DNA from 2 places in the Mesorhizobium sp. 2RAF21 genome. Region 1 is predicted to be linked to the other one. Evidence: riboswitches for the same ligand, from Rfam matches in the RefSeq annotation. Region 1 holds a riboswitch; the other holds the start of a gene.

Region 1 (4,155 bases):
ACTATCCTTCAGCGCCACCACCGCCAGCGGCGTGGTGTAATATTTGTTGGTGAAGGCGACCTTCTGCTTGCGTTCCTCGGTGATGCTCATCGAGGCGATGATGGCGTCGAACTTCTTGGCCTGCAGCGCCGGGATCATGCCGTCCCAATCCTGAGTGACGATCTCGCACTCGGCCTTCATCTGGGCACAGAGTGCATTGGCGATATCGATGTCGAAACCTTCGAGCTTACCGTCGGAGGTGATGGTGTTGAAGGGCGGATAGGCGCCTTCGGTGCCGATCTTGATCTTTTCGGCCGCAAAGGCAGTGCTTGCGCCGGCCGCCAACATCGCCACGGCCGCAGCCGAAACGATCCACCTGGACATCTTCATTGTTTTCCCCCTCGGGTTTGCGGCCCCAACGGCCTTGTCTGACAGCCAAGCACGGCCAAGAGACCCAGGCAAGCGCGCCATGCGACCTGCACTTGCCATTCAGCGCGGCTGGGCCATTCAGCGTGCAGCGCGGAAATGCTTGGAAAGCTTCAGGCCCTGCGCCTGATAATTGGAGCCGAGATCGGTGCCGTAGAGCGCGTTCGGCCGCTTCAGCATGTGCTCGTAAACCAGCCGGCCGACGATCTGGCCGTGATCGAGGATGAACGGCACCTCGTGGCTGCGCACCTCAAGCACCGCGCGGCTGCCGGTGCCGCCGGCACCGGAATGGCCGAAGCCGGGATCGAAGAAACCGGCATAGTGGACGCGGAACTCACCCACCAGCGGATCGAACGGCGTCATCTCGGCGGCAAAGAGCGGCGGCACATGCACCGCCTCCTGGCTGACCAGGATGTAGAACTCGTCGGGATCGAGCACCAGTTCGCCGGCGCCGCTGCGATAGAGCGGCTCCCAGAAGTCGACGACATTCTGTGCGGCGCGCTTGTCGACGTCGACCAGCCCGGTGTGATGCTTGCCGCGATAGCCGACCAGGCCGTCCTTGTCGCCGGCGAGGTCGATCGACAGCGCGATGCCGCCGCCGGAAATATTGGGCGGGTCGATTGCCACCAGCGTCTCGGCGCAGTGCAGCGCGTGCAGTTCGTCTTCCGATAACAAGGCTTTGCCGGTGCGGAAGCGGATTTGCGACAGGCGCGAACCGGTGCGCACAACGATCGGGAAGGTACGCGGACTGACTTCGAGATAGAGCTGACCGCGATAGCCGGCGGCGACCTTGTCGAATTCCTGGCCGTGATCGGTCATGACGCGGGTGAAGATGTCGAGGCGGCCGGTCGAGCTCTTCGGGTTCGTCGAGGCGGAGATGTCGGCCGGCAATGCCAGGCTTTCGAGCAATGGCACGATGTAGACGCAACCAGTCTCCAGCACCGCACCATCGGCGAGGTCGATCTCATGCAGCTTCAGCCGCTCCAGCTTGGCAGCCACGGTGCTGTTGGGGCCGGGCAGGAACGAGGCGCGGACGCGATAGGCCTTTTCGCCGAGGCGAAGGTCGAGGCTCGCCGGCTGGATTTGGTCGCCATCGAGCGGACGCGGCGACTTCAGCGCGCCTGCCTGGAACAGCGCGGCAATGTCCTGATCGGGAAGAATGCCTGTCTTGCGCAATCTCAACTCCGCGGCGGCTGGCCCATGCCCGGGTGCGGCTGTGATGCCGGCAACCCAAGCTCTTAATGAAGCCGGCAATTGACGCAAGCCGCGCCCGGGTCTAAAGGGGCTTTATCCCGTGGTGATTTGCCGGTCGGCTTGCAGCCACGTAAAACAAGTCGCTAAAGGACCGTGGGCCATGAAAGGCCATATGGACCGGTTGCGACTTCGCGGCCGGTTTTTTTGTGTCGGAACGGAGCCATGACCGAAAAGAAGCGCAACTGGAAACCCGCCACCCAGCTCGTCCACGCTGGTACCCTGCGATCCGGCTTCGGCGAGATGTCGGAGGCGATGTTCCTCACCCAGGGCTATCACTATGACAGCGCCGAGCGCGCCGAAGCCCGCTTCAAGGGCGAGGAGCCGGGTTTCATCTATTCGCGCTATGCCAATCCCACCGTCGACATGTTCGAAAAGCGCATGTGTGCGCTGGAAGGCGCGGAAGATGCCCGTGCCACCGCATCCGGCATGGCGGCGGTGACGGCGGCGGTACTCTGCGGTCTTAAGGCCGGCGACCACATCGTGGCGGCGCGCGCGCTGTTCGGCTCTTGTCGCTGGGTGGTCGAGACGCTGGCGCCGAAATACGGCATCGAGGCGACGCTGGTCGACGGCACCGACATCAAGAATTGGGAAGCGGCGGTCCGTCCGAACACCAAGCTGTTCTTCCTGGAAAGCCCGACCAACCCGACGCTGGAAGTCGTCGATATCGCCGCCGTCGCAAAACTCGCCAATTCGATCGGCGCCAGGCTGGTGGTCGACAACGTCTTCGCCACGCCGCTGCAGCAGAAGCCGCTGGAGCTCGGCGCGCACATCGTCGTCTATTCGGCCACCAAGCACATCGACGGCCAGGGCCGCTGCCTGGGCGGCATCGTGCTGTCCGACAAGAAGTGGATCGACGAGAACCTGCACGACTATTTCCGCCACACCGGCCCCAGCCTCTCGCCCTTCAATGCCTGGGTGCTGCTGAAGGGCCTGGAGACGCTGCCGCTGCGCGTGCGCCAGCAGACGGAGGCCGCCGGCAAGATCGCCGATTTCCTCGCCGGCCACCCCAAGATCGGACGGCTGATCTATCCCGGCCGCGCCGACCACCCGCAGGCCGATATCATCAAGAAGCAGATGACGGGCGGCTCGACGCTGATCTGCTTCGACCTCAAGGGCGGCAAGAAGTCGGCCTTCGCCTTCGAGAACGCGCTTGACGTGGTACTGATCTCGAACAATCTCGGCGACGCCAAGAGCCTGATCACGCACCCGGCGACAACCACGCACAAGAACCTCACCGACGAGGCGCGCGCCGAACTCGGCATCGGCGAAGGTACGCTGCGGCTGTCGCTCGGCCTGGAAGATACCGACGACCTGCTGGAAGACATCGAACAGGCGCTGGCGAAGGCGTGATCCGCGCTGGCTCGGGCCGCCTCGTTAAGGGGCGGCCTGGAGCAACGTTTTCGGCGCGACCGAGCGCCAGCCCATCGCCATGGCATGGCGGACGCTTGCCTCGTCCGCCATGTCGAGAACGACGCGCGTCCAGCCCCTCTGGCCCCAGGAGCCTGGGATCGGCTCGAACTGGCCGGCGGCCGTTTCCATCAGGAGGCGTTGCTCGTCGGGCGAGAGCTTGACGACGGCGCGGCCGTCCTTCGGCCGCAGCGTGGCGAATATCTTGCCGCGCACGCGGAAATCCGTCACGTCGAAATGACCACTTTGGACGGCTTCGGGAAAGCCGAGCGCAAGCTTGCAGAACCGTTCCTCAGTCAGCATCGCCCACCTCCCTCGCAGCCGATCATGCCGCAAAGCGGACGCGAACGATACGGCGGCGAAGATCAGGCGCCCGAGAGCACCTCTTCGGGCTCGTCGGATTTGGTGCTGATGTTCATGGTGTTGCCGCGCCAGTCGATGGCGCCACCGACCCAGCCGCGCAGCCACACCGCCGGCAGCATGACATCGCGAACCATCATCGCGGGGATCAGCCGCGGCGAGGCATACCAGCCCTTGGCCACGGCCAGCGCATATTCGGGCAAATAGACCGCCGCGAGCACCGCGAGCGTCGTCCAGAACAGGCTGACCTCGGCGCTTGCCGCCGCGATCAGTGCCAGCAGCAGCGGAATGGCCGCGCCGACGCAGATTTCCGGCGCGAAAAAGAACGGGAAGGTGACCCGCCGCAGCCGCGCCCAACGGGCCTGGCGCGACCACACGGCTTCACGGGTGCGATAGCCAAGCGGCTGTTCGAAGGGCGAGGCGACCAGATGGACCTTGAGGCCGAGCCCGTTGACCAGCTTGGTCGCGGCGGCGTCCTCGGCGATCTCGGCGGCCAGCGCGTAAATGCCGCCATTGGCATCAAGCAACGGCTTCGACCACAGCATGCTCTTGCCCTGCGCGAAGCCAAGGCCGGCGGCGGCACCGGTGTATTGCCAGCGCGCCTGCAAGGTGTTCAGGAAGGCGCATTCGACCTCGGCCCAGAAACCGTCGGGGCGCGAGCCGACCGGCGTCGAGCAGACGAGGCCGCTGTCGGCGCGCCATGCACCCATCATCTGCTGGATATAGTCG
Region 2 (4,155 bases), on a different contig from region 1:
CGAGCAGGCCAACCAGATCCAGCAGGGCTTCGCCGCTTTGTCGATGCTGGGCAACGAACCGGCCATGCCGCTGAAAGTGGTGAAGGGCCGTGCTTCGCTGGGTTTCATCCCGCTCGGGATGATCAAGCCTGTCGAATAGGTCGTCGGCAGTCGGCAGTCGAAACTGCTCACTCGTAGCTTAGCAATCGCAAGACAGGCTGCCGGATGCGCTGCCACTATTCCGCGACTGCCGACTGCCGACTGCCGCCTTCCTCACTTCTTCTCCGGATGCTCCACCACCTGGCGTCCGAAGTCGGGCACGTCGATGTCCTGGCCGGCCTGGATGATCGAGCGGCGGATGGCGCGGGTGCGCGTGAACAGGTCGAACAGCTTGTCGCCGTCGCCCCAGCGGATCGCCCGCTGCAGCGAGGACAGGTCCTCCGAAAAGCGCGCCAGCATTTCCAGGATCGCGTCCTTGTTGTGCAGGCACACGTCCCGCCACATGGTCGGGTCCGACGCGGCAAGGCGGGTGAAGTCGCGGAAACCGGAAGCCGAATATTTGATGACCTCGGACTTGGTCACATTGGCCAGGTCGTCGGCGGTGCCGACGATGTTGTAGGCGATGATGTGCGGTAGGTGCGAGACGATCGCCAGCGTCATGTCGTGATGCTCGGGCGTCATCGTATCGATGTTCGAGCCGCAGCGGCGCCAGAACGTCGACAATTTCTCCAGCGCCAAGGGGTCCGTGTCCGGCAACGGCGTGAAGATGCACCAGCGGTTGTCGAACAGATCCGGGAAGCCGGCATCCGGGCCGGAATTCTCGGTACCGGCCAGAGGATGGCCGGGAATGAAGTGCACGCCCTCCGGCACGAAGGGCGACATCTGCGCGACCACCGACTGCTTGGTCGAGCCGACATCGGTGAGGATCGCCCCCTTCTTCAGCGCCGGTGCGATCTCTTCGGCGACGGTGCCGGAAGCGCCGACCGGCACCGACACGATGATGAGATCGGCGTCGCGCACGGCCGTCCTGGCGTCGGTGCTGTAGCTGTCGCCGAGCTGAAGGTTCTCGGCCCGCTTCAATGTTTCGGGGCGGCGGGTGGAGATGGCGATGTGGCGGGCAAGGCCCTCGCGGCGGATGACGCGCGCCAGCGAGGAACCGATCAGGCCGATGCCGATCAGTGCGATCTTTTCAAACAGGGGTTCGGACATATCTCTAGCTTTTCAGGAATGCGGCGAGTGCGGCGACCACACCGCGATTGGCTTCTTCGGTTCCGATCGACATCCGCAGCGCGTTGGGAAAACCGTAGCCGGCAACGCGCCGCAGGATATAGCCTCGCTCGCTCAGATAATCGTCCGCCGCCGCCGCCGAATGTTTCGCGTCGTCGGGAAAATGGATCAGGATGAAATTGCCGACGCTCGGCGTCACGCGCAGGCCGAGCCCGGTGAATTCCTCCGAAAGCCAGCGCAGCCACGTTTCGTTGTGCGCGACGCTTTTCTCGATATGGGCTCGGTCGCGGATGGTCGCGATACCTGCCTCTATGGCCACGGCATTGACGTTGAACGGCCCGCGCACGCGGTTGATCGCGTCGACGATCTCCAGCGGCCCGTACATCCAGCCGACGCGCGCGCCACCAAGCCCGATCTTCGAGAAAGTTCTGGTCATCACCACGTTGCGGCTGGACGCCACCAGTTCGATCCCCGCTTCATAGTCGTTGCGGCGGACATATTCGGCATAGGCCGCGTCGAGCACGAGCAGGATGTTCTTCGGCAGCCCCGCATGCAGCCGCCGCACCTCGTCGAACGGCAGATAGGTGCCGGTCGGGTTGTTGGGATTGGCAAGGAAGATGATCTTGGTGCGCGGCGTCACCGCCGCCAGAATGGCGTCGACATCGGCGCGCTCATCGGTTTCCTTGACTACCACGGGGGTAGCGCCGGCCGCCTTGATATAGATCTTGTAGACCATGAAGGCGTGTTCGGTGAAAATCGCCTCGTCGTCCGGCGTTAGGTAGATCTGCGAAAGCAGCCCGAGGATCTCGTCGGAGCCGTTCGAGCAGACGATGTTGGCCGCATTCAATCCATACGTTTCGGCAATGGCCTCGCGCAGCCGCTTGGCCGAGCCGTCGGGATAGATGTCGAGCTTCGCCGCCACCTCACGCGCCGCCTCGATCGCCTTGGGCGACGGTCCGAGCGGGTTTTCGTTGGACGAGAGTTTATGAACCTTGGCAACGCCATGCGCGGTGCTCTTGCCGGGCACATAGGCCTCGATATCCATGATGCCGGCGCGGGGCTGAGGGCGAAGCGGGTCGTTTGCCTTGGTCATATCGAAAATCCGTGAAGTGCGCCTCCGGCCGGAGGCCATGGCGGAAATACCGTCCGCACTGCGGAATGTCGAGGAAAACCGGCAAGCCGGGCGCGCTGGCACGACAGCCGGCGTACGGTTGACGCAATCCGCTACCGGGCGTAAGAGCAGGGCATAGACCCGTGGTGATTTGGCCGGTCGGCTTGCAGCCACGTTAAATAAGTCGCTAAAGGGCCGTTTGCGATCCGTAAACCGGCTTTGCGACAGCAATGCCGGTTTTTGTTTTTGGAGTTCGCACCATGCCGATCAAGATTCCGGATCAGCTTCCCGCCCGTGAAGTACTGGTGAAAGAGGGCGTGTCCATCATGGACGAGCAGACCGCTCTCCGTCAGGACATCCGTCCCTTGCAGATCGGCCTGCTCAACCTCATGCCCAACAAGGTGCGGACGGAGACCCAGTTCGCCCGCCTGATCGGCGCAAGCCCGCTGCAGGTGGAGCTGGCCCTGGTGCGCATCGGCAACCACAAGGCCAAGAACACCTCGGAAGACCACCTCATCACCTTCTACCAGACCTGGGAAGAGGTAAAGGATCGCAAGTTCGACGGCTTCATCATCACCGGTGCGCCCATCGAGCTGTTGCCCTTTGAGGACGTCACCTACTGGGACGAACTCAAGCGCATCCTCGACTGGACAACGACGAACGTCCATTCGTCGTTCTTCATCTGCTGGGGAGCGATGGCCGCCGCGTGGCATTTCCATGGCGTTCCAAAATACACACTGGAGGAGAAGGCGTTCGGCGTCTTCCGCCATCGCAACAACGCTCCCGCCTCGCCCTATCTCGCCGGTTTCTCGGACGATTTCGCCATCCCCGTGTCGCGCTGGACAGAGGTTCGCGCCACCGACATCCCCAAGGGCTCGGGCCTCGAATTGCTGATGGATTCGGAGGAGACCGGCCCAAGCCTGCTCGCCGAGCAAGCCAGCAACCGGCTCTACATGTTCAACCACATCGAATATGATTCGACCTCGCTCAAGGAAGAATACGACCGCGACGTGGCCGCCGGCACACCCATCGCGGTGCCGCACGAATATTACCCCGATGACGATCCAAAACGTCCGCCGCTCAACCGCTGGCGCTCGCATGCTCATCTGTTGTTCGGCAATTGGATCAACCGGGTCTACCAGACCACCGCTTACGACCTGGAAAACATCGGCAAGGATCGTTAGCCGATCGGCAAAAAGGCTGCGGCAGCCCTCTACGCTGCCGTGGCGCGATGCTCGCGGAAGGCGCAGGCGAGGATGCGCAGCGCCTCGCGCGAACGCCTGTCGGTCAGCGTCGAATGCAGCACGATTTCCGACGACGGCACCTCGGGCAGGCCGAACTTGCGGCTGATCTCGACGGTGCCGGGCGGTGCCAGCCGGCTGGAAAAAACGGCCGTGGCGAGCCCGGCCGAAACAGCAGCCGTGACAACGGACGAGCCACCGCCAAGAAACACTTCGACCCAGGGAATGCCGGCATCGTTGAGCGTGCGCGTCGCGAGATCACGGACACCGCAGGCCGGCGCCAATGCCGCCAGCCTAATCGGCTCACCCTGGCGATGGTGGAAGTCGGGCGTGGCGAACCAACCGAAATGCTCGGGGCCGAGAACCTCGCCGTCACGGCGGTCGTCCTCGCGCCTGACGATGGCCGCATCCAGCTTGCCGCGATCGAAGGCGTCGAGCAGCACGCTCGAATTGTCGACCTGCACCTCGATCGTCAGCGCCGGGTCGTGCTTGTTGAGCCGCGCCAGCAGCGTCGTCACCTCCGGCCCGGCGACATGCCCGGCAATGCCGAGCGCAAAGCGCCGGATGCCGCAAGACAGGCCGGCAACCGCATTGTCA

What was found. A riboswitch is a leader RNA that binds a small molecule or an ion and turns the genes downstream of it on or off. The one in region 1 is predicted to bind S-adenosylmethionine.
Region 2: another riboswitch for S-adenosylmethionine. It lies ahead of metA (homoserine O-acetyltransferase MetA); the one in region 1 lies ahead of AB4136_RS22615 (O-succinylhomoserine sulfhydrylase).

The regions. Positions count from the first base shown of each region.
Region 1 covers NZ_JBFRGM010000014.1:40,442-44,596, reverse strand. Annotated here, with positions in the region: gene AB4136_RS22625 (ABC transporter substrate-binding protein) at 1-327, opposite strand, end outside; gene AB4136_RS22620 (2'-deoxycytidine 5'-triphosphate deaminase) at 487-1,581, opposite strand; SAM riboswitch at 1,690-1,766, shown strand; gene AB4136_RS22615 (O-succinylhomoserine sulfhydrylase) at 1,822-3,009, shown strand; gene AB4136_RS22610 (MmcQ/YjbR family DNA-binding protein) at 3,034-3,369, opposite strand; gene AB4136_RS22605 (glycosyltransferase) at 3,432-4,155, opposite strand, start outside.
Region 2 covers NZ_JBFRGM010000013.1:194,699-198,853, forward strand. Annotated here, with positions in the region: gene AB4136_RS22205 (DUF2125 domain-containing protein) at 1-139, shown strand, start outside; gene AB4136_RS22210 (prephenate/arogenate dehydrogenase family protein) at 253-1,188, opposite strand; gene hisC (histidinol-phosphate transaminase) at 1,193-2,299, opposite strand; SAM riboswitch at 2,451-2,528, shown strand; gene metA (homoserine O-acetyltransferase MetA) at 2,578-3,501, shown strand; gene AB4136_RS22225 (LysR family transcriptional regulator) at 3,531-4,155, opposite strand, start outside.